Regions from separate parts of the Paenibacillus sp. JGP012 genome, predicted to be linked through region 3. Evidence: riboswitches for the same ligand, from Rfam matches in the RefSeq annotation. Region 3 holds a riboswitch; each other region holds the start of a gene.
The links. A riboswitch is a leader RNA that binds a small molecule or an ion and turns the genes downstream of it on or off. The one in region 3 is predicted to bind cyclic di-AMP.
Positions count from the first base shown of each region.

Region 1: it holds a riboswitch for cyclic di-AMP, as region 3 does, so the genes downstream of both, HNR77_RS26800 (C40 family peptidase) here and HNR77_RS27310 (hypothetical protein) in region 3, are expected to answer to the same signal.
Region 2: it holds a riboswitch for cyclic di-AMP, as region 3 does, so the genes downstream of both, HNR77_RS24750 (resuscitation-promoting factor) here and HNR77_RS27310 (hypothetical protein) in region 3, are expected to answer to the same signal.

Region 1 covers NZ_JACHKG010000038.1:26,511-34,733, reverse strand. The annotation lists gene HNR77_RS26835 (pseudouridine synthase) at 1-628, shown strand, start outside; gene motB (flagellar motor protein MotB) at 855-1,673, opposite strand; gene motA (flagellar motor stator protein MotA) at 1,660-2,460, opposite strand; gene HNR77_RS26820 (hypothetical protein) at 2,696-2,989, shown strand; gene HNR77_RS26815 (4a-hydroxytetrahydrobiopterin dehydratase) at 3,206-3,502, shown strand; gene HNR77_RS26810 (c-type cytochrome) at 3,612-3,968, opposite strand; gene HNR77_RS26805 (GNAT family N-acetyltransferase) at 4,106-4,612, opposite strand; gene HNR77_RS26800 (C40 family peptidase) at 4,974-5,444, opposite strand; cyclic di-AMP (ydaO/yuaA leader) riboswitch at 5,448-5,585, opposite strand; gene HNR77_RS26795 (hypothetical protein) at 5,853-6,698, opposite strand; gene HNR77_RS26790 (M1 family metallopeptidase) at 6,708-8,223, opposite strand, start outside.
Region 2 covers NZ_JACHKG010000030.1:50,987-59,209, forward strand. The annotation lists gene rsmA (16S rRNA (adenine(1518)-N(6)/adenine(1519)-N(6))-dimethyltransferase RsmA) at 1-35, opposite strand, end outside; gene rnmV (ribonuclease M5) at 40-585, opposite strand; gene HNR77_RS24750 (resuscitation-promoting factor) at 741-1,922, opposite strand; cyclic di-AMP (ydaO/yuaA leader) riboswitch at 2,192-2,444, opposite strand; gene HNR77_RS24755 (TatD family hydrolase) at 2,686-3,453, opposite strand; gene HNR77_RS24760 (HD domain-containing protein) at 3,790-5,067, opposite strand; gene HNR77_RS24765 (AbrB/MazE/SpoVT family DNA-binding domain-containing protein) at 5,395-5,649, shown strand; gene rsmI (16S rRNA (cytidine(1402)-2'-O)-methyltransferase) at 5,897-6,781, opposite strand; gene HNR77_RS24775 (tRNA1(Val) (adenine(37)-N6)-methyltransferase) at 6,782-7,561, opposite strand; gene HNR77_RS24780 (initiation-control protein YabA) at 7,638-8,006, opposite strand; gene HNR77_RS24785 (PSP1 domain-containing protein) at 8,035-8,223, opposite strand, start outside.
Region 3 covers NZ_JACHKG010000041.1:73-8,295, reverse strand. The annotation lists gene urtE (urea ABC transporter ATP-binding subunit UrtE) at 1-489, shown strand, start outside; gene HNR77_RS27330 (nitrogen regulation protein NR(II)) at 579-1,202, opposite strand; gene HNR77_RS30020 (XRE family transcriptional regulator) at 1,231-1,434, opposite strand; gene HNR77_RS27325 (urease accessory protein UreF) at 1,716-2,417, opposite strand; tRNA gene HNR77_RS27320 (tRNA-Leu) at 2,824-2,906, shown strand; gene HNR77_RS27315 (glutathione peroxidase) at 3,112-3,588, opposite strand; cyclic di-AMP (ydaO/yuaA leader) riboswitch at 3,967-4,142, shown strand; gene HNR77_RS27310 (hypothetical protein) at 4,260-4,688, shown strand; gene HNR77_RS27305 (HAD family hydrolase) at 4,809-5,540, shown strand; gene HNR77_RS27300 (Nramp family divalent metal transporter) at 5,717-7,066, opposite strand; gene HNR77_RS27295 (organic hydroperoxide resistance protein) at 7,655-8,074, shown strand.

The DNA of each region.
Region 1 (8,223 bases), on a different contig from region 3:
TCAGGTGACCATTAACGGCATCCAGGCAGAGCTTGGCAGTCAGGCAGAAGAAGGCGATGATGTACGTATCAATGGCAAGCCGATCAGCGAGAAGAAAAAACATGTATATATTGCGTTGAACAAACCAGTAGGCATTACAAGTACAACAGAGCAGCATATTCAAGGGAATATCGTTGATTTTGTGGGTCACGATGAACGAATTTTTCCTATAGGCCGTTTGGACAAGGATTCAGAAGGTTTAATTCTAATGACCAATGACGGGGACATCGTTAATCGGATTCTGAGAGCAGAGGGCCGACACGAGAAGGAATATATCGTTACGGTGGATCGAACCATTACGCCGAGCTTCCTGCGAGGTATGAGTACAGGAGTCAAGATTTTAGGCGAGATGACTCTGCCTTGTACGGTGACCCGAATGACAGACCGGGTATTTCGCATTATTTTGACAGAAGGAAAGAATCGACAGATCAGGCGCATGTGCAGTGCATTTGGCTATGAGGTTCGCAAGCTGAAGCGGGTGCGTATTATGAATATTCATCTTGGAGAACAGGCAACAGGATCATGGAGAGAGCTTACTGCTGCGGAGAAGTCTGAGCTGGGCGGTTTGCTGAACTATAAGCTGGAATAAAGAAATGTAGAGCATATGGAAATATGATTTCTGGCTCGTCGAGCTCGGAATGAATTCAAAGACGAAGCACTGTTCCCTTAAAGGGACGGTGCTTTTTGGTTTGGCGGCACCATGTGGTTGAACACCCTCAATGGAGGGAGCGTCATCTCATCATGTGAAAACAAAAAAACCGCTCTCCCTTGTACCCAAGGAGAACGGTTTGCCATGCCATACGTGCTGAGAGCGTCTAATTGGCGCCTCCAACGGATTTTACATTGGTATTGTTACTTTGATACTTCCGGATGATAGACACTTCTACACGGCGATTCTGTGATCTTCCGGCATTTGTGTCATTACTTGCAACCGGATGATACTCTCCATATCCACTAGGTGTGAACTTGGAGGGGTCCAACTGAGGGTTAAGCAGCAAAATTTTCAGGAAATTCAGCGCTCGATCTGCACTCAGGTCCCAGTTATCCTTATATTGGTTATTCGAAATGGGTACATTATCTGTATGACCCGATACGACAACCTCATATTCCGGGAACTCCTGCAACATGCTGGAGATCGCCTTGGCAAGGGAACGTGATTCAGGCTTTACATCTGCTCGACCTGAGGAGAACAGGGCCTTGTCACTGATGGTGATTTTCAGCTCAGACTGATTAAGCTTGGTGTTCAGCTGGTCTGAAAGTCCATTGGAAGCAATATACTTGTCGAGCTGCTTCTTTAGCTTCTCCAGATCTTCCTGTTCCTTCTGAGCCATCTGGGCATCTGTAATCTGAGCAGGTGTTTTCTTTGTAATTTCCTTCGGGATTTCCTTGTTCTTGCCGAGATCGGTACTGGAGTCCGTCGGATTCATCGAAGTATGATCCAGAACGCCAGAGCCGCCGTTCAGTGCGCTGCTTAATGCCGATGCCATCTGCTCAAATTTGGCCGCATCAAGCGAACTCATGGAGAACAGGGTAATAAACAAAGCCAGCAGCAGAGTCATCAAGTCAGAGTAGGGAAGCAGCCAACTTTCGTCAATATGCTCCTCATGTGGTTCATGCTTTTTAGCCTTTTTCACCTGATGATCCCTCCTTCTCTTCCAGTTGTTTACGTTCGGAAGGTGTCAGGAATACAGATAACTTCTGATTAATGGCGATGGTAGACACACCGGATTGGATAGACAAAAGTCCCTCAACCATCATTAGCTTGATCTCCATCTCTTTCTTGGACATCCGCTTCAGCTTGTTGGACATCGGGTGCCACAATACATAACCACTAAAGATACCGAGAAGGGTTGCGATAAAGGCAGCCGCAATTGCATGAGAGAGCTTCTCCATGTCACTCAGGTCGGCCAGTGCGGCAATGAGACCAACGACGGCCCCGAGAACCCCTAGTGTTGGTGCATACATCCCCGCCTGGGCGAAGATCAGTGCACCGCCGCGGTGCCTTTCTTCCGTTGCATGAATATCTTCCATCAGTACATCACTGACGAATTCCTGGTCGTTACCATCAATGATCATACGCATACCGCTGCGAAGGAACTGATCATCGATCTCTTCTACTTTTGATTCCAGTGCAAGCAAGCCTTCACGACGGGTGGTGGAAGCCCAATCCATAAATGTGCCAATCAAAGAGACGCGATCAATCAGTTGTTGCTTTTTGAAAAGGATACCGAAAAGCTTCGGGATCTTCTTAACCTCAGACATAGGGAACGCCATAAAGATGGTTCCTGCTGTACCAACAAAGATAATGACGTAAGCAGCAGGGTTATTAACCAGGTTGATCAGGGGTGCTCCTTTCAGGAACATACCAAGTACAAGGGAGACCAAACCCAAAACTAGTCCGATAATCGTTGAAATTTCCATCATACACCTCATCCATGAGATAAAATTGAATCCTTTCAAGCGGCTGAATTCGGGCTTCCGGACGAACGCAAACGCCGCAATCCGCTGCATGTCTGACGCCCCTTAGGGCAGCCAAAACGATTGAAACGGTCATGTATAGTATTTATCGACCAAATGGCCTTTTTTTTTAAGGGTTATTTTCAGGTATAATAAGATCAAATCCGCACCTTCGGGAGCCAGTAGGAGTGAAAAGTCAATGGGCGTAAAGCATGGACGTGATTATGAAGGAATATTGACAGATTTAACAGCGGCCATCGGACGTATACCGGATCGCTATGTTTTCTTCGAGATGGATGCAGAAGAGTGGGGAAGGCTGGGGGAGCCAGAGCAGCTTGAAGTGGATGAGGCACTGGCCGAAGATTTATTCTATGCGCTCGGTGAAGAGTCAGTTATTCCAGTGGGGAGCGGTGTCGTAATTTATGATAAGGACCAGCACCGGATTCATATTTTGATTGGAGAAGAAGAGCTTACGTTTGTACCTTTGATCTGAATATCGTAACGGATTTACAACATGCCTTATACTTCAAGGCTCTGAGCCGTCTGTTCTATGGATTTTGACGCTTTGACGTGATAAGATGATACTCATGAAAAAAGGCTTTCGCAGGGCGGAGCCTGCCTTTAGGGCTGCATCAGCAGCAGAAAAGGTGTCGATGGTCATGTGGATGCAAATCCGCGATGTCTCATCATATGGGGAGGAAGATAACGCATGGTTTTTTCGCAAGAGGAAGTCGAAGCTCATCTGGGAAGGCTGGAAGGCTGGGAACTGGAAGAGGGACGGTGGATTGTCCGTAAATTCGTGTTCTCTAACTATATGAAAGGGATTGCATTTGTAGACGAGGTCGCAGCGATCTCGGAAGCATTCAATCATCATCCTTTTATCACCATTGATTATACAACCGTTACGCTGCGTCTGACTTCATGGGATGAAGGCGGCATTACATCGGTCGACATTAAAGAAGCAGAGCAATACAATGAAGCTTTTGAAAAAATGAGAACAGAATAAGCTGCCGCAGCATCGATCTGCGGGAAGATGTTCAGAGCAAACAGCCCAAAGGCCCTTGTCTCCCGGTTGGGAAATGAGGGCCTTTGGGCTACCCGTATGAAGGACGGGTTTATTTCTTCTCTGCGAGCCACATGGCGATGTGGGCAATTTCCTCATCCTGCAGTCGGCCTTTGAAGGAAGGCATGCCGCCTTTACCTTTGACAATAGTAGAATAGATTTTCTCTACATCGTCTTTACTGCCAATGTTTGCAAGAGCCGGGCCTACGCCACCTTGAAGCTGGTCACCATGACAGGAAATACAGTTGGCTTTCACCAGTGTCTCGGCCTGTCCAGCGTCCATAGTGACTTCAGGCATGGTGGGCTTGGCTTCTTGAGCCACTTCCTCTTTACCTGGAAGCGTAAACATTAAAACAATAGCTAAAGCACATGCTGCAAAAAATACCCCGCTCATGATCCATTTGTGCATCCCTTATGTCCCCTCCAGAATGTAAGATCATCTAACCCAAACTATCCCTATCATTATAACGGAAGCTGTCGATACATCATAGCATTTTGTGGTAATTTTTTGAACGAATCACAAAAGAGAGATAAATTGAAACGATTTTAGTTATTCATTTGCGTCCTCGGACCCTCATATACCATGCAGTGAAAGGGCTTTAGACCACTTGGTGTTTGACGTTCATATGTATCATGGATGACAAAGCCGCTCTTCTGATAAACACGGATGGCACGATTGTTCCAGGTTAGCACTTCAAGATCGATCTCATTGGACGGATTCCGGCGTATAGCTTCCTGTACTATTGCAGCGACAAAAGCGCTCCCTAGACCTTGACCGCACTTCTCAGGATGCATGCCGAGGCCGATACGTGTCACGCCCTGGAGAGGGAAAAATTGCGTGAATCCACAGACCTGCTCTTGTTCATCCAGAACGATGGCATACTGCTCCTGACGAAGTTGTGCATCTCCAAATTCGACTTCCAACGCTTTCATCTGCTCCCAGGGAAGCCAGCTGTAAATATTGTAAGGCGGATCGTATTGCCATCCACATATAAGTTCTGCGTGTGTCTCCTCCATAGGTACGACATGAAACGCCACAGGGGTTCCATTCATATAACAATGCACACTCCTTCCGTTGTTACTCATTCTCTGTTCACTCTACAAAAGAGCGCTTCATTTGACAAGACTCACGTTCAGACCAAAAAAAAGTGAAACAAAAGTCAGACTCATTCCGTTTATATTATAACGGGATGGGTAAAAACATCATAAGGGCACGGACAGACGAAATAAAATGAATGTGTTGGTTCAAGAGCGCACATGAGTTGCTGCATCAGCTACCACACAGGATCAGGAAGCACAAAAAAACCGCCGGATACATTCCTGTGGAGAATGTACCGGGCGGTTCGATTGGTTGTTTCGTATTTCGTTCCAGTATAGTTCATGATTCCAGCATCATGTTGATTACAGCTTGTCCCTATTCGAGGGCCAGTGACTCATATGCGTCCGTGCTCATAATCCGTTTAGCGCCAATGTAACGGTTAGCCCAGTAATTTTCACTTAAAGAGCTGATGGTTACACCTTTAGAAGAAGAAGAATGTGCAAATTTACCATTCCCTACGAAAATACCTACGTGAGATACGCCTTTACCTGTTGTGTTGAAGAATACCAGATCACCAGGTCTCATCTCCATGCGGGATACGGAATCACCCATGTCATATTGAGAGCTGGATTGGCGAGCCAAATCAATACCTAGTTTGTCGAATACATACCGTGTAAATCCGGAGCAGTCAAAACCGTCAAGCGTTGTGCCTCCGCTTTTGTATGTAGTTCCCATTGCTGAATCAATAACTTTATCCATCTTAGAATCTGCAAATGCGCTGCCTGCACCAAGTGATAATGCAAATGTGAGGCTAAGTACTGCTGCGGTCAATTTCTTCTTAAACAAGTGATATACCCCTTCCAACGCCTGCGAGGTTAGCTTAAGGATTCGGTTGAAGGTCCCCTATGATCCCTCTGTATCAAGATCAATTCACCCATAACTGGTTCCCCCGCTTCCCAGGTGCCAGGAATTTGGCTATGCTAGTTATGCACCTGAAAAAACGAACGATAATTTAATTTTAAGGATTTAATTTTAAGTTGTTACAAATAAGGATTTAAAGATTACAAAGTTGTTACTAAAAACTCACTGCGCTTATTGTACCAGAGGAGTGGGGCTTTGGCAACGTTTAGCAGTAAAATTAGCAAAAAAAACCTCGACCTTTGACGGGGAAAGGTCGAGGTTTGCGTATTTATACGAAATAAAGCATGAGTAGTTTAACATGAGATGGTAACAATTTTTCATTTTGTAAACGGTTTATCGTTCATCCTTGGAAAATGTGGACTGCCATACGCGGAAGTGGGTACATACTTTCCATAAGCTGAGCAGGCTGCGGGCAAGTGGATAAGACTGCTGCAGGATCAGCCCGGTAAGACCGGTCAGGAACCATGACGCCGATGTGAATGCACCAAAGATGAGTAGATGAATGAGTCCCAGCATCAGTGCAATCCCGATAATCGTTAAGGTGCGGCGTACAGCAACCCATAGGCCCTTGAACGTTCCATGAATACCGCCCTCCCCTTCCGGAGCCGAAGCGCCAAACTGCATATAGAGCATCGTATGATGTACAATCCAGCCATAGATGATCCACCCCGCTGCATAAGGAAGTGCTGGCAGAAGTAAATGAAGAGAATGAAAGCTGTCCATTAGTATGGAATACAGCTTCGGTATGAGCCAGTATGCCGGAAGAAATAACAGCAACGTACGTACGGTGTGCAGGAGCAGCATCGGTTTCCATAACTGTTTAATGCCACGGATAAAAGGAATTCGTTCTTCTGATGCATTAAAATGCTGCAGGGAATAGAGCAAACCAGCCTGGAAGAGGGGACTGACCAGCATGCGAAGCAGCAGCATACCGCCCAGAATCCACAGATAGCGCTGAACCTCGGGGCCGGACAGGCTCAACTGACTCTCCATTTTGAACAAAAGTGTGCTCAGTTCCCCCGCATCCTCTGTAGGATAACGCAGCAGGAGAGGAACCATCGCTGATTGAATCAGCCGGTAAATAAAGTAACCCCATATGAGCTGATAGATAAATAGAAGCGCGGCAATGAACATATGCTGACGGACGAGAAACCAGCCTTCACGAATTTTACCTTTCATCTCTCCACCTCACCATGACAGACCTCCGAATATAACTTCAATGAATTTCGCAGCGCTCATGCTCCAGCGGGATTTGGTTTTCTCGTCCAGTCCGGCTCTCAAAAAATTGTTCATGTGTCGATTCTCCAGCACGATGTCGTACAAAGGGTCAGTCATCGCCCAGCTGACAGGATAGGTATACGTAAGCTTATAGGTGATACGTTCCTCCTTGCCGTCCCACTGCTTGGTTAGGGTATGACCGTCTTCAAAGGTGATTCGAATCGGGATGTCTGGATAATCACTGCCTTTTTTGGCGATAGTGACTGCCGACTCATACAGTGTCTTGCCGTCTTTCTGAAGAGGGGCCACCTGAATTCTCTCCACGGCGAAGTCAGCCATGCCGTTGTTATAGATGTATTGGTCAAAGTAATCTGCCCAAGAGGTGGCAGTGACTTGCTCGACTACCTTTTGGAAATCAGCTGTTGAAGGATGTTTAAAACGATATTTTTTGACATAGGTGGAGAGGATGCGTTCCATTTTTTTGGTTCCGACTTGCTGTTCAATACCAAGCAGCACAAGCTTGCCTCGGGTATAGACGTTGGAAGCGTATTGATTCTGGGAGTCGAATTGCCAGGAAGGCTGCGTTAAGGGAGCGGGAGAAGTGATCAACCCCGATTGTACAGGCAGGTTCGGAATCAGCCCGTATTCTTGCTCCATCAACTTGTCTTCTGCGTACGAAGTGAAGCCTTCGTCCAGCCAGGCCTCTTCGAATTCATTGCTCGCAACCATGCCATAGAAGTATTGATGCCCGATTTCATGTACAACCGTGCGCTCCAGATCATAACCCGGTGTTGAATCATCCGCGCCAAAGGCTGTAATCAAGGTCGGATACTCCATCCCGCCTGCGCCGTTTGCCGCTTTGGGCGGGACAACGATGGACAAGGTGGCATACGGATAGGGACCGAACCACTTGCTGTAATTGGACAATGCCGCCTTGGCGGCAAAGAGATAACGTTCCTTCAAATCCTGGTGTGCCGGGTCGAGATACAGTTTAATGCGAACACCTGGTACGTTGGGGGCGGAGAAGGGCTCTTCGGCATAGACGAAGTCGGGTGAGGCTGCCCAAGCGAAGTCATGCACATCATCGGCATAAAATTGATAGATTTTCTCGCCGTTTTTCAAGATTGCCTGTTGGGTCGGGAAGCCGGTTGAGGCCACCTTGTATGTTTCAGGTACCCGAATACGCACACTATAGATGCCAAAGTCAGCATAAAATTCGGAATTGCCATGATACTGGTGCAGGTTCCAGCCTTCGGTTGTACGGCCCCGTCTGCCTGCCGGTTCATACGCACTGAGCTTGGGGAACCACTGGCCTGCCATCACAAAATCATCCGTTTTGCCCATGCGTGCAAAAATTTTCGGCAAAGTAACTTCGAATTTGGTGCGGATCGTGATGCTTTCCCCACCTTTGACCGGTTTCGGCAGCCGAACCTTAATCAGTGTTTTGTCTTTGATGTTTCCGTCGTCAGGCTGTACATACTGCATC
Region 2 (8,223 bases), on a different contig from region 3:
GTAGCTATCTCAATGGTTTGATCCATGTCCTTCATAAGTTCACAATCCTTCACGTTCAATTTGCGCCAGTGCAGCGGAGAACTCTTCTCTGGTAATCTGAAATACACTCAGTCGTTTGTGAAACTGCTTGCCGTTACAGTATCCGATCCCGAGCAGGTTGCCCATCTCCATCCGGCGTGCAGCAGCCTGTGGATGTACAATCAGACCTGCCTCGATCAGATCTTCCCAGTCAATGAGAGGAGGTGCACCCTCATAGGAGGTATGTACACGTGCCAGTGCATGACGAATGGCTTCTGGAGAAGCATTCTCTACCCCGATATCGCCTTTGCGCGTTGCATCTGCCTCCGGAATAAATGCATGCTTGCAGCCAGGAATTTTATTCGCAATAATTTTGCGGATTCGCTCTCCGGCATGATCGGGATCGGTCAGGATAATCACACCTCGTCTCTCCTGAGCAAGTGCGATTCGCTTCAGCACACGCTGATTAATTGCAGAACCTCCTGTTTCAATGGTGTCCGCTTCAACCGCCCGGCGAATGGCTACCGTATCGTCACGGCCCTCCACCACAATCACTTCTTTTATCATGTTCCTTTTCTTCCTTTCTAACGCAAAAAGAAGAGGAATATCCTCTTCTCTGCCAAACGGCGGAGGAGACTGAATTCAGACCCCTCCGCCGCATATTCCGCATGAATCATTCATGCAACTATTTTATAGCATTCCCATATCAAAGTAAAACGATTTTAGTTCGCTTCCGGCTTCACCGGTCCAATCACGTAGACCGTTTTGCCTTTTTTACGTCCGAAATTCAGGGCATGCTTCACACTGTCGTAGTAAACGTCAATTTTATTACCTTTAATCGCACCGCCTGTATCTTCCGCACGACGGAAGCCAAGGCCCTCGATGTATACCCACCAGCCAATAGGAATGACTTTAGGATCAACCGCGATGGTGCGCCCCTCTGTTACACGAGTACCAGAAGCCGTTTTCGTACCAATACCTGGCTCTTCGGCAGAGTAGGCAGTCATGGATACATTTTTCAACACTTTGGAATATTTAAAAGAAGTCCCGGCGACCGTAATCACCTTGCTGCCCGAGGCAGATGTTTTCGTCGAGTTCGTTGTTGTTGCTTTGCTGCTTGAGGTTTTGGCCGATACCAGTTGAACCTCAGGTTCTTTCACTACTGGCTTGGCTTTCGTACCTACCGCGATGACCTTATCTACGCGATTATTCGCGATCGTTTTGCCCACCATTTTTTTGGAGACGAGTTCCCCATCTTGAAATACCTTTTCGATATGCTGCACCAGTGTGCCTTCTTTACCGTTTACAACAACACGGTTATCCCCTTTGAACAAACTAGGATCTGCCGTTTTTACAACCTTGTACGCAATCGGTTGCTTCACATCCACAGTATGCTTTGTTACACGCACTACACGAATCTTCATATCCGCTTTAATTGCGGTTCCGAGCGCTGGGTACACTTTATCATGATTTGCAACTTCAATACCTGATTGCTGAATTACATCTTGTACCGATGAATCGGTTGTATACAGAGTCTTGGTGTCTCCGTCTGCCGTAATTTTTACTGGAACGGCCCGCTCGATAACGATTCGGTCTCCATCTGCAAGCGCCCCGTTCATGGGCATGGATACCTTGTCGTGAGGGCTGACTGTGATTGACTGCTCCTCCAACATTTCGTGAAGCATTCCTGTACGAGTCTCTACCACTTGAGCTTTGCCGTCAATAACCAGCGAAATTTGCTTCCCGGCCTGACCGTAAACGACTAACAAGATCATGATTGCAAGCGCAATTGAGAATATCGCGATCAGTGCCATTTGACGCAAGTTCTCATGCTTCCACCGCAACGCGAAAGACTTACTGGATGATCGTGACTCATGGGTCTCTTCTGGTTGGAATGTGCCCACTTCTCCGTCCTCCTTCATAGCCTCGCCGTCTAAAGTAATGCATGATGTATGTGACGCGACTATACCAAATTTTCCTACAGAACACAGATCAGAGGTAATGACCGGTTCTGCACCATGAACCCCTCTTCGCAACATGATGTCATCTCCAGAAAGCTTGCCGTAAGATGACGTTATTTCTTTTATTCAAAACAAAAAAAGCCAAAGAAAGAGTGTTAAGAGACTCTTTCGTGGCTTCCGAATGATTTGAATATCGGAAATTCATGCACGAGGTTGCCTCTCTTTTTCCGCTTGCGAGGTTAGCTGTCGGGTTCGGGCGAAAGAGAGCCGCCCTATCTTAGGTCACCCGCTCATGGCGGACGCCCTTGAATTCACCCCGAGACCCAAAGAAGAAATCAAATACGGCTTCCAGATTCATTCGCTGCTTTTGGGTCAGCGAACGATGCGCATCGGCTGCAATCACCGATGTTTAAGCCCTATTGGTTCCCCCGCTCTCCGGTAACGGAGACTCAGCGAGATTGATTCATGAAAGTATTGTTGTCTTATCGGAAAGTGTCCCTTTGTTCATCCCCCGAACATCTGTCCAATTTTCCGCACAACAATTCACTGAAAAGATGATATCCTGTTTTGATGCATGTTGTAAAGCATGGATCAAGTACGTTTTTCTAAATATTTGGTTAAAATATTGTAATATTCTTCAATTATTCGAATCAAAGAGCAGATTACCTCTCTATAACTCCCTATTTCACCTGATTTACTCCATTTCTTATCGAATTCCAAATCGTTCCATGGCATTTTTGGTTGTTATTGCAGCAATTTCCTCAACCGAAATGCCTTTAATTTCCGCAGCTGCCTCGGCAACCAGACGAACATGCGCTGTTTCATTTCGTTTTCCACGATAAGGATGGGGTGTAAGATATGGGGAGTCCGTTTCCAGGAAAAATCGATCCATCGGAACCTTCGCAAGCACCTCTTTGGGCTGCTTCGCATTTTTGAAAGTGACCGGCCCGCCGAAGGATAAGTGGAACCCTAAATCCAGACACATTTTCGCTGTTTCCCAGCTGCCTGAAAACGAATGCATGACTCCGCCAACTTCACCAGCCTTTTCTTCACGCAAAATACGAACAATATCCTCATGAGCATCCCGATTATGAATAACAATAGGCATATTCAACTCACGTGCTAATGCAATCTGTTGTCGTAATACGCGGTGCTGTACGTCCTTTGGTGAAGTGTCCCAATGATAATCCAAACCGATCTCGCCAATGGCTACCACCTTTTCATGCTTGCACAATGATGCAATCCATTCCAGGTCACCCTCCTGCATCGTAATCGCATCCACCGGATGCCATCCTACCGCCGCATAGATAAAATCGTACGTTTCCGCCAGCTTCATCGTTGTCGGGATCGTCTCCCGATTGAAGCCAACATTGATCATACGTGTAACGCCTGCATCTACAGCCCGCTGGATCATGTCCTCCCGGTCTTCGTCGAATTGTGGCGCATCGAGGTGTGTATGTGTGTCGAATAACATGCTGATTATTTCTCCCTTCATGTCGAAATACAAATCCAAATTATTTCTGTATCAGACTCTCAAAATTTTTTTTCTTAACCAATTGATTGGGACAACTCATTATTTCTTTATTTTCATTTTGAACACTTCAGCAACTATATATAGAAGAAAAATAAAAAGTCAAATCAATATGTTGCATCTAAACTACATCTGGAAGGGAACATTTCCTCTCTTCAATTACAAAATTATGTCGATCTACATTTACTCCCCATTAAAGCAGATTAATGTATCATGTAAAATAGCTCTCTTAGAAAGTCTTTCGATATCGAAATGTTCACCCTGCTGCATCACTCGGAATTACAGAAAATAGGGGCGTATATGGGACGGCAATTCATGCAAAATGGCATCCACCTTGTTTTGCGGGTAGTACAGGTGATGTTTCCCCAGATGAAGACCGCTGATTGAACGCACAATATCGGAGACCTCTGACAATTCAATGAGTTTGTCCTGCCGATCCAGCAGAAGAATCTGTTTATCAGTAGATTGATCTGGACGAAACACATCATATGGATTATCCGTAGGAAAATCAATTTCAAGATCATATTCGGGATTCAGTCCTACGTGAACAAATGCCTCCCGAATCTCTTCAATGATGTTCAAGTCGATCTGTTCAAGCTCCACATATTTATACAACTTGCGATCCATAAAACGCTCGCACAGCTCGCTCAGAACAGCATCGCCCTCTTTACGCCACTGCATAAAGGCTGTCTGTATCAATGCTTCATCAAGCTGCAGATACTCATCAACCGAGATTTCACCATTAAACAGCTGAGGCAGTGGCTCCACCATGAAACGAAATGAAAATTGCTGCTTCACAAGCTCCTTTGCCCTTTTGAAAATTTGACGCAAAATAATTTCGGAGCTGCGCGTCACAGGATGAAAATAAATCTGCCAGTACATCTGGTATCTGGACATGAGGTAATCCTCAACAGCGTGCATGCCAGACTCTTTAACGACAATCCGTCCATGATACGGACGCAGCATCCGAAGAATTCGGTCCAAGTCGATGGTACCATAATTCACTCCGGTAAAATACGCATCTCGGAGCAGGTAATCCATTCGATCAGCATCCAGCGGACTGGTCACCAGATTTACAACAATCGGTTTATCATAGGTTTTCTGGATGACAGAAGCAATTTTCTCAGGAAAATCAGGAGCGTACCGTCTTAGAATCGCCCCTACTTCGGTATCCCCCTGAATAATGCGGCAAGTCCAATCTTCATGATGCATATTAAAAGCCTCTTCAATGGAATGTGAGAAAGGCCCATGTCCAAGATCATGAAGCAGGGCAGCACAAAGTGCCACCAGCTTTTCTTCCTTCGGCCAGTCCGAATAATGACTCCGTTCAAACTGAGAGATAATTTTGCGTGTAATTTCGTATACACCTAAGGAATGGGAAAAGCGGCTGTGCTCTGCCCCGTGAAAAGTAAGATAGGACGTCCCTAATTGACGTATGCGGCGTAGCCGCTGGAATTCAGGTGTGTTGATGAGTTGCCAAATAATCGGTTCTTGCACATGGATGTAATTATGTACCGGATCTTTGAATACTTTTTCTTCCGTCAGACGATGTTCCATATCCATTCACTCCTTTTAAAATTTCTCTTGCTATAGATATTACCGCGTTTGGCTTCGTTTTTCATCAAGGATTCGACACACTTTGACGAACTTTGTCGAATAAAGGTGTTTTAACGTTTTCCAAATCGACAAAGCTGACATGGATGTTTAAATGCGAAATATTGCTATCAATCCCTTACTACCAGCAAACTCAACAAAAACCCCCTTTATTTTAAGCTAATTTTAAGGTTGACTGTTTTGGGAATCGTTGGTATGATGAGTATCATAAAACATAAAATAATGTCGAATAATGACAATGATAGTTAGCTGAGAGGAGCACTGATTATAATGATGAAATCAACAGGTATTGTAAGAAAAGTGGATGAACTGGGACGGGTAGTTATTCCAATCGAATTGCGTCGTACGCTCGGTATTGGTGAAAAAGATGCTCTGGAAATCTACGTAGACGGCGAGCGCATCATGCTGAAAAAATACGAGCCAGCTTGTATCTTCTGTGGTAACGCAGAGAACGTAACTTACTTCAAAGGCAAAATCGTTTGTAACGAATGTATTTCCGAAATCCCTGCACCAGTAGCAAAATAAGAAAAAACAGGTATCATTGAATTATCTGTATCGTTAATTCTAACCATTTTATATTCCTTAATGTCCCTCCCGGTGTGTACCCCACCGCTGGAGGGATTTTTTCTACCCATTATGAAGAGCTGTCACATACCTTTCACATTTTATTGCAATACCCAATTTTCATTTTAAGGTTTTACTAAGGTTAGATTTAAGTTCCCTTTCAGGTCATTTACCCCATTTTTTGAAAATGTTATTTGTTCCAGCCTTTTTATTCGATCAGCGCGTTGTATACATCCCGTTTGGTCAGACCGCGATCCCCTGCCGTTTTCTTCATCGCATCCTTCCGGCTGTTTCCTTCATTCTCATAGTGCGCTACATGCTCTTCCAGTGAAAGAATCTGCCACCAGGCTTCCCGTTCAGCCTTACGCTCCTCTTCCCGGATTCCTTCAACCAACAGACAATATTCGCCCAAAGGGGGGTGCTGCTCCAGCCATTCAATACATTCCTGCAAATTACCTCTTACAAATTCCTCATGCCGCTTGGTCAGCTCTCGTGCCAGTACAATCGAACGATCGCCCAGAATCTCTTCCAGGTGCATTAACGTTTTGCGAATACGATGAGGCGATTCATAGAACAACAGCGTTCCATTGGATTCGTTAAAGGCCTCCAGCACTTTCCGCATATCCTTTTTCTCCCGTGGTAAAAAACCACCAAACGTGAATCGCTCCGTTGGCAACCCGGATACGATCAAAGCAGATAATGCAGCATTCGGACCTGGAATCGGAATAACCGTAATTCCCGCTTCAATTGCAAGCTTCACCAGATCAGAACCCGGGTCCGAAATGGCTGGAAGACCCGCATCACTGACCAGTGCCAAATTTTTTCCTTCTATTATATAGCGTATCAATTCAGGGCCACTTGCACTCTTATTGTGCTCATGATAACTGAATAGCATAGACGGTGTAATTTCAAAATGGGTCAGCAGCTTTCGCGTTTGACGAGTATCTTCTGCGGCAATAATGTCACAGCTCTGCAGTGTCTTGATTGCACGGAAGGTCATATCCTCCAGATTGCCAATCGGTGTGCCGACCAGATAAAGCTTACCAGTATTATCGGACTGCTCACTGAAACTTTTTTGAACATGCAGTGTCATCTAGATTCCTCCTTCCTTCGAACGTTCAGCCTGCTGCTGGCCATAGTAGATCTCCATAATCTCATCACAATAATTCCCCTGTTCATTGTAAACAATGAGCGGCGGCAGCATGCGCACCTCTGGCTTGCCATCCTTCATCGCTTCAATCAGCACCATATTGGCTTCCAGATGAGCACGCGGATGCACCATACGAATACGTTTGGGCTCCAGCTTGTACTGACGCATTAATGATATGATTTCACCCAGTCGCTGCGGGCGGTGAACCATCGATACTTTTCCCCCATTGCGTACAAGACGATTGCATGCCTGAATGACTTCCTCCAGGGTGCAGCCAATCTCATGACGTGCCATCGCCTGATGTGTATTGGCTTTAAGATCACTCCCATTCAGAGGCATGTAAGGTGGATTAACAGTAATTGCATCGTACATGCCATGTCCTGTCTCATTCACCAGTTCCCGAAGGTCTCCCTCACGAATCAGGATGGATGTTTCAAGCTCATTAAGCTGCACACTTCGACGTGCCATATCAGCCAGTCTCGGCTGAATCTCGATTCCCTCCAGGCTTGCCTGTGTACGTGTTGTCAGCAGAATAGGCACAACGCCGTTACCTGTGCATAGATCGAGAACACGTCCGCGCTTCGGTACAGATGCAAAACGTGCAAGCAATACAGCGTCCATCGAAAAACTGAACACTTCATCGCTTTGAATAATTCGCAAGTCGTGAGAGAGCAGATCATCAATTCGCTCCGACTCCTGTAAAATCACTTCATGGTCTGTCATATGTTACACTCATCCTCCGGTATTCTATAACGTTTATAACCTTGAAAAAAAACCGTAGGGAATCCCTACGGCCATTTCATTTATTCAAAAAAGACAGGCAGAACAGACAATCTCCTTCCGTCCGCAAATGTCCATAATAGACGTTGCAGATGTGGAAGCCTTCGTGATACAACCGGGCCAGATTATCGTAACCCTCGCCTACCACATCTTCACCCGCAGCCGGGCCAGCCGGTCTTGCTACAGGTGCAAGCGCAGAGGAGATCGGCAGATCAGCCGGCGCTTCACGCTTCAGCAGTTTGCGTAACTGCTCATTCTCAATGGTAAGCCGCTGATTATCCTCCAGCAGCTCTTTAACAATCATTTTTAATTCTGCTAAATCACCGTGCAACTGACCCATTTGGGTTTCCATTTCATGAATGTGTGTAAACAGATTTTTCTTTTCCAAGTTTCCACCCCGAAGCAACCTTTATGGTTTACTTGATAACGACGTCATCCAGCGGAAGTTCTTTGACTTTACTGATGTCGAACAGTTGAACATGCACCGTGCGGTTACCTGCGTTAATTCCGACAACTTTACCTTCACCCATTGAAGTGATGACCAGTTTGCCTACTGCCGGCAGTTCTTCTCTCACACTTTCATAATTATCATGCTCAAATTTCAG
Region 3 (8,223 bases):
CCGGCTAAAAGGGCAAAAGCAGGTATAGGTTATGTGCCGCAAGGGAGGGAAATATTCCCGCAGCTCACAGTGAAGGAGAACCTGTTGCTCGGACTGGAAATGAGTATGTCTGGCGTGAGGGCGTTCCCTGAGGATGTGCTTGAGATGTTCCCCGTGCTTGCTTCCATGTATGGGCGCCAGGGTGGGGACTTGAGCGGCGGGCAGCAGCAACAGCTTGCGTTTGCGCGAGCGCTGGCCTCCCGCCCTGGCTTGCTGCTGCTGGATGAGCCGACGGAAGGCATTCAGCCTTCAATCGTTGAGGATATCAGGCGGGTGATCCTTAAGCTGAAAGCGCAGGGGACAATTTCGATTCTGCTGGTGGAGCAAAGCGTTGATTTTGTGCGTAGTGCCGCCGACTACATTTATGTGATGGACAAAGGCGTTATGACGCTGCAGGGGACCCCGCAGGAGCTCGATATGTCCCAGTTTGAATATCATTTGTCTGTATGATGCGATTCCATTATCTGATGCCATTGTTGCGAGAGGGTTCAGTGTGTGCTTGAATTCGCCCAAACATGATAGAGCTGCGCTGCATGCCTTTAATGACGCTTATCCAGAATGTTGGAATACTTCGGGTACAGCCGCCGAATGCATTCAGGACAGATATCATGGGTGAACTCGGCAGAGGTATGTTTCTCCAGATAACTTTCCACGGAGCTCCATTCGTCGGATTCGTCCTTGATGTGTTTGCAAACGGCGCAAATGGGCAGCAGGCCATACAATGTGCGTGCTTCAGTCAGGGCTTGTCTTAACTGCTGCTCGGTCCTTTTCTGTTCGGTGATATCTGTATGGGCAATCAAAGCAAGGTTATCGCCGAATATGGGGCCGTCATGTAACGGGGTTAGCTCTACAAGAAACCACTTTTCTTCATTGAACGGAGTGGTCACAGAGATGTCGTATGTATGAGCTTGCTTGAAAGGTACAACGTTATGCCTCAGATGCTGCGCAAACCTGGTTGGTGGAACATCCCTTTGTGCTGTCCACGCTTCCATCAGGTGAAGGTAATGGTTATGGCGGCTGCCTGAGTGTGAGAAAGGTTTGTAGAATCCACGCTCCCAGGCCCGGTTGCAGCTTCGGATGATCCAATGTTGATCAATGATGATTAGCTGATGATTGGTGGACTGGAACGACAGGCTTTCGAGGTCCGATGTCATGTGTCTCATGAGTGAAGTCCTCCTTGGATAAAAGATGTTATCGCAGCTCCTCTGGTATGTCCAAAATATCAGCGACCTGATGCCTGAATCTCGTAGCTTTACGTGTGCCGTGAATAAGATTGGACAGGCGGTAGGGTGGGATGCCATGCTGTTCGCAAAAGGTTTTTTGGTCAATCTGCAGTTCGGTTAGTCGCCGTTTGATAGCCCAACCGAACGGAGTGACGGGTTTCTTCTTGTTCAAAAGGGTTCACCCCTGAGTGGAATTATAGTATTCAGCAGGCGTTTCTTCGTGTAAACTGAATAGAAATGCGAGCTGTAATCTCCATTATATACGTAAATGCGTCATCTAACAATTAAAAAATACGGAAATAAGTGTATTTTTTGAATTAAAATGACGTATATGCGCTGTTTATGGACCTCCAAGGCCATATGTAGCAAGCCTTCATAAACGAAAAAACACGCCAGCAAGGGGGTTGCGGCGTGTTTTTGAATGGAATCAAGAGAGGTTTGTTGGGGAGGTGCTCATGCTCTGTAAGCGTGAAGCCCGGCTCCGAGCATATGGAAGCTGGGGAATAACGTCTTCATAGACAGTGATGCAGGGTGCATGTGTCCATCTGGAGAAGAAGCACTCACGGTCTTCCATTCGTGCTCAAGGTCTGTGGTCAGGCGACCGAGCAGATCCTTGGTGACATTCTCGCTTAGAGGAATAGCTTTGGAGGCTTCGGATATACAGGCATACATGGCTGAATGCAGATAACCGAGGACCGCCTCTTCGACGGGGATGTCGAGGTGGTGGTTAATCCAGGCGTGAACGGTGGGGAGACAGCCGACAGAACTGTATTTGGTGAAAATCTGTTCAAGCGGTTTGAAGTCGATCCAGGGATGCAGGGCGTGAGATAGCTTGATTAAACGCTTGCCGATGGTAGCTGCCTTTTCTCTAAGCTCGGCAGGTGTTCGCTGCACGTGAACAAGCTTGTCGATCAGGGCGATGCGCCAAGTGTCTTTGTGATCGATTGCGGTATATATGCCTTTGATGGCCATACCTTCAAGACGAACCAGACTGGGATGCAGCTGGCAGCGCATGAACGATTCAAGATCCTCGGCTGTACGGATGGTGCCTTCCTTGATATGTGTATCCATGCCGAAGAAATGGGAGAACCCTCCAACCTGAACAGAAGGATCAAGCAGCTTCACGTAATCTAGCAGCTTATTGCCACGGTTCACGATCTTTCGCCTCCAGTGCTTTTTTGTGTTATTTTATATTACATAAAATACTCTTTTCTAAATCTTATGTGCTTAAATCCGAATTATATGATATATATATTCACATAATTATCCGTGTTTTGTCAATGGTTTGCATTGAAAAATAGCTTAAATTTCGTTATTTGTTATTTTTCATGTTATATAATATAACAATTATCTTATTCTCCTTTAGAAATAATATTTGAAAATACGATGCTGCAAGAAATTCATTCTGGTTCCACTGCGGCCTTGGCATTTTTTCGGAATCAGATTCAGGATATGCGCACATTCGGGGAAATATGACTGATTTTTGGCGTATTCAAATAAATGCTTTACATTTAGATAACATTCCGGTATAATCAATTCTGTTGCCGATAATTTACGACATGCGGTCGTGGTGGAATGGCAGACACGCTATCTTGAGGGGGTAGTGGGCGTACGCCCGTGGAGGTTCGAGTCCTCTCGACCGCATCATATGAAGCGTTATTGAAGGAAGCTTCCCTGTACGGGAGGCTTCTTTTTTTGTCTTTTGATCCTGCATAAATAACAGCTAAAGGGCGACAACAGTCGGAGATAAGTTTCATTAGCTGCGTAAAAAAGCCACCCTGTAAACCGAGCAGAACCGAGGCTCTGTGGTTTGGGGCAGCTTTTTTCAAAGTGTAGAAATGTGTGTTATTTATTTCAATAATTTCTGAATATCCTCTACAATTTTATCGGGTGTAGTCTGGGGAGCATAACGCTTCACAACGTTCCCTTCCTGATCGACAAGGAATTTTGTGAAGTTCCATTTGATGGCCTTGGAGCCGAGCAGACCTGGCGCTTCCTTCGTAATATGCTGGAATAGCGGGTGAGCACTGGCACCGTTAACGTCAATCTTCTCAAACATAGGGAAGCTTACGCCATAGTTCATCTGACAGAACTCAGCGATGTCATCAGAGGATCCCTTCTCCTGGGCAAACTGGTTGCTGGGAAATCCAAGGACCTCGAAAGGAGCATCCTGGAATTGGTCCTGCAGCTCCTGCAGGCCCTTGAATTGAGGAGTGAGGCCGCACTGGCTTGCGGTATTTACAATTAACAACACTTTACCGCGATATTGGGACATTTCAATCTCTTGTCCGCGAAGAGTATTTACTTTGTAATCATAGACTGACATGGGGATCGCCTCCAGCATATTATATTGATATGTTTATTATATTTTATGCAATTAAATAATGCAAAATCAATTTACAGAGAACACTATTATCCTCATCGGCTCGACTTTATTCATAGAAGGAATGCAATTCGCTTGAACAATTTTTGTGCGGGCGAGAATTAGACAGCTTGGAAGAGTTGGATAGCGTATAAGCTCATTGTAAGCGTTATTATTGAAGCTTATTGCCGGAATTCTGACGATTCGGTGATCTGCCCGGACTTTACATGATCATGGCACGGGTGTATGATTCAAAGCGTAATTTGAATTTTAATTATATTGTACCTGAAAAACGAAACAGACGATGATATCGATCGGTCTTACATGCAAGATTTACGAACGATGTTTCAATCGCTGAGTTTCCATTCATCGTGGGTGGAAAACGGGGGAACCAACAGGATGTGCTGCATTACAGCAGCAGACATCCATGGGGTGAATTTTCCGGTGACAGCCGGAAATAGGGCGACTCTCGCGCCCGAATCCGTCAGCTAACCTCGTAAGCGTTAAAGGGAGAGGCAACAAACCGCACGCTGGTCCATGGCGTTTTCTCCATGGATTATTTAAGAAGCGTTTCGGAGGCCTTGGTCCCCACGCTTCTTTTTTGTTGTCTTTTCACGCCAAGGGAGGAACGAATGATGGATACAGAGATGATTTTAGTAACCGCTCCGAATGAAGCTGGACGTAAATTTGTGAAGCTGCTGATGTACAAAAAAATGCCTTTTGCCGTTCTGACAAACAGTGCGGGTGAGGAGCGTAAGCTCCGCCGGATCGGAGTAGAGCATGTGATTCGTATGAATACAGCAGCAGCTCAAAAATGGTTTTTGCCGCAGACGAGCGTAGGCAACGTATTTATTTTTGAGAACAGTCTGAACCTGACTTGCCGTTACCTGCAGATTGTTCGCTCCTGGACATCCAAGTCTCTGTGTGTGATAACGGAGCAAAGTCATCCAAAAGGCATTTATCGAGGTATGGGTGCGGACAAAATTGTGTATTCGTTAAATGGAGAAGTTGGATTCTTGCTTAATAGTTGCAATAAACTCGAAGCTGAAGCAAGCAGCTTATGATTGATCCTGTGTAAGGTGCCTGTTATAATTGCAGGTATGGACTAACGGAATCTGAGGAGACTCATGCTTGTCGTGGGTCTTCTTTTTTTATGGATACAGCATGCGCGCACGGGATCTTCATTGAGCGGCGTACAAGGAGGAATTGGCTTGCCGGATATTGCCGGGTTGAAGTGGTTGTTTTTTGATGTAGGGGATACGCTGGTGGATGAATGGGAGCCTGTTGACGATATTATCGGGCAGTTTGTGCGTGAGGCGAATGCTTACGGCTATCCTGTAAAGATTGAGGATGTACGGGAGCTGTTTGAGCAATGTTACCAGAACTACGAACAATGGCCTATGAAGGTAGCTATGCGGACATACATTCAGGATGAAGGTCACCGCAAGCAGATTCAGGACAAGCTGAAATTCCACAAAGAGCTGGAGCGGCCATTTCCTTCTGCAGCCAAGGTGCTCAAGCAGCTGTCGCAGCACTATCACATAGGCATTATTGCGAATCAGAGCCCGGGGACTGAAATGCGGCTGGAGAGTTATGGACTTCGAAAATATGTTCATGTACTGGCCTGCTCGGCAGAAGAAGGAGTGTCCAAGCCCGACCCGGAATTGTATGCGGTTGCCCTGAAACAGGCTGGTTGTGCCCCGGAGGAAGCGGTGATGATTGGAGATCGGATTGACAATGATATCGTTCCGGCTCGCAGTCTGGGCTTGCATACCATTCGTATTCTCCAGGGATATGGAAGGTTTCAGCCGGTGCAGTCAGAGCATGAGCGTGCAGACTGGACGGTTAAATCATTGGATGAACTGTTGCCGCTGCTCATGCCAGATGCATCTTCGGATGAGAATAGTTCCAAGTGAGTAGGTGAGTGCGGGTTAGAACAGGTCAGGTTAGTTTAGGGTTAGATTAGATATAGGTTAGATATAAAGATACGACTGAGGCTGTATGATAAAAAAGACACATAAGAGGCTGATGCACCCGGTAGGATAAAACCGCAGCGCATCAGCCTTTATTATTTGAGAGACGATAATAAACTTTAGAACAGCATAATGGTCTGGATAATCAGGTACACGTTCAGCACTACAATGATCGCAGCGATAATCCAGGAAACGATCTTTAGCCAGAGTTTATTAACAAATGGCCCCATGCTTTTTTTGTCACTTGTGAACATCACCAGCGGGATAACGGCAAACGGCAGCTGCAGGGACAATATAACCTGACTCAGAATCAGCAGTTCCTCTGTCCCGTGTTCGCCCGCGATGGCGGTCACAATGACGGCCGGAATGATTGCGATCAGCCGTGTGACGAGACGACGCAGCCAGGCCGGAATACGAATATTCAGAAACCCCTCCATGACGATCTGTCCAGCAAGCGTACCTGTGAGGGTAGAGTTCTGACCTGATGCGAGCAAAGCGACGCCAAACAGGATGCTGGCAACGGTCGTGCCGAGCAGCGGAGTCAGCAGATGATATGCATCTGAAATCTCGGCAACCTGGGTCATGCCTGCGCTGTGGAATACTGCCGCAGATACAATCAGGATGGCTGCATTAATGAACAGGGCCAGCGTCAGCGCGATAGTTGAATCCATCGTGGTGTAACGAATCGCTTCTCTTTTCCCCTGAGCTGTCTGCTCGATCTGGCGGGTCTGTACGATGGAAGAATGCAGATACAGGTTATGCGGCATGACCGTAGCACCAATGATGCCGATGGCAATGTAGAGCATAGCCGGGTTCTGCAAAAGCTCACTGCTGGGTACGAATCCGTGCAGTACACCGCCCATGTCCGGTTTAGCCAGAAAGAGGTCGATCCCGAAACAGAGCGCAATGGTGGCCATCAGCACAATGACAAGGGTCTCCAGTGCGCGGAAGCCTTTATTTTGCAGGACAAGAATGATCAGCACATCAACAGCGGTAATAATCACCCCATACAGCATGGGGATATTAAACAGCAGTTTGAGGGCAATTGCCGAGCCGATGACCTCAGCCAGATCGGTTGCTGCAATAGCAAGCTCACACAGAATCCATAACATCATAACTACAGGGAAGCTGAAGCGTTCACGGCAAGCCTGAGCGAGATCCCGTCCAGTAACAATCCCGAGCTTGCCTGCAAGAGATTGCAGGACTACAGCCATCATATTGGATATAAGGATAACGGATAACAAGGTATAACCGAACTGGGAGCCGCCTGCGATATCCGTAGCCCAGTTGCCCGGGTCCATGTAGCCAACAGCGACGAGATAACCCGGACCAACAAAGGCGAGAAATTTTTTCCACCAGACTGCATTTTTGGGAACTTTCATGGAGCTGTGCGCTTCACCTAGTGACGGAGCCACTGCTGCTGCAGCATATTCACCGGATGGCGTATTGAACGGATTTCGTTGACTCATAGATGGATCACCTGACTTTACATTAAGATGGGGGCCGATTACCGGCCGAATAAATCATGTAAATTGTATAACTTGCACTTGAACGAATATATACATAGTTAAGTTGTGATGAACACGATGTAGTTATATCTAAAATTTTATGTTCATATTTACATTGTACACACTCAATAGTTTTTGTCTAGTGCAACTTTTATGTACTGAGACAAAAGGTGTGAATTTCAGGGGGTTGTACTGTGTGTGTGATTCATCTCACCAGTATTATGACAAATTCTAGGCTTGCCCGGATCGGGTAAATTAATGAGTGTTAATAATTGAAGGAAAAGAGCCTTGGAAGGTTGTTCTGTCATCGGAGTGGATGGTGTAAAATCTTTTATATAGAAGGAGCTTCAACAGGAATCATGTGAAGAGTTATAAATGGATGCATGAAATGAAGCCAAATGTAAAAGCTGTTAAAGAATATGATCTAAAAGCTGTTGAAGAATAGATGTAAAAGCTATTAAAGAACAAGGTCAAGGCGTTTCAAAACGAGCCAGAAGTTTAAAATGAATTGTAGGCAGTTCAAATTTTAGCAGCGAAGGAGAGATTCTGATGGAAGCTTTATATACAGCAACAGCAACGGTAAAAGGTGGACGCACAGGCTCGGTAGCTTCTTCGGACGGTGTACTGCAGCATGATCTGAAAATGCCGAAAGAGCTGGGTGGTGCTGGCGGTGAAGGGACAAACCCTGAGCAGCTGTTTGCAGCCGGGTACGGAGCCTGTTATGAAAGTGCTCTGGCAAACGTAGCCCGCAAAGCAGGTGTGAAATTGGAAAATGTCGTTGTAACGAGCAATGTATCCATCGGTAAAGACCCGGCAGATGATGGCTTCAAGCTGGCGGTGCGTCTGGATGTAAGCATGCCGGGGGTGGATCACAGTCAGGCAGAGGAGCTTGCTCGCAAGGCACATGACTTCTGCCCGTACTCCAAAGCAACACGCGGCAACATCGACGTTGTGCTGAATGTAGTGTGATTGCACAAATAAGATGGCTCTTCTTCAAGAGTTATGCGTAAAATAAAGAGCAGGGTATCTTGCGATACCTGATGTTCAAGCACCAAGCCCTGCTGGCAGCTCAGCAGGGCTTGGTGCTTGGTTATCGTGCGCCCGGCACGGGCGATAAC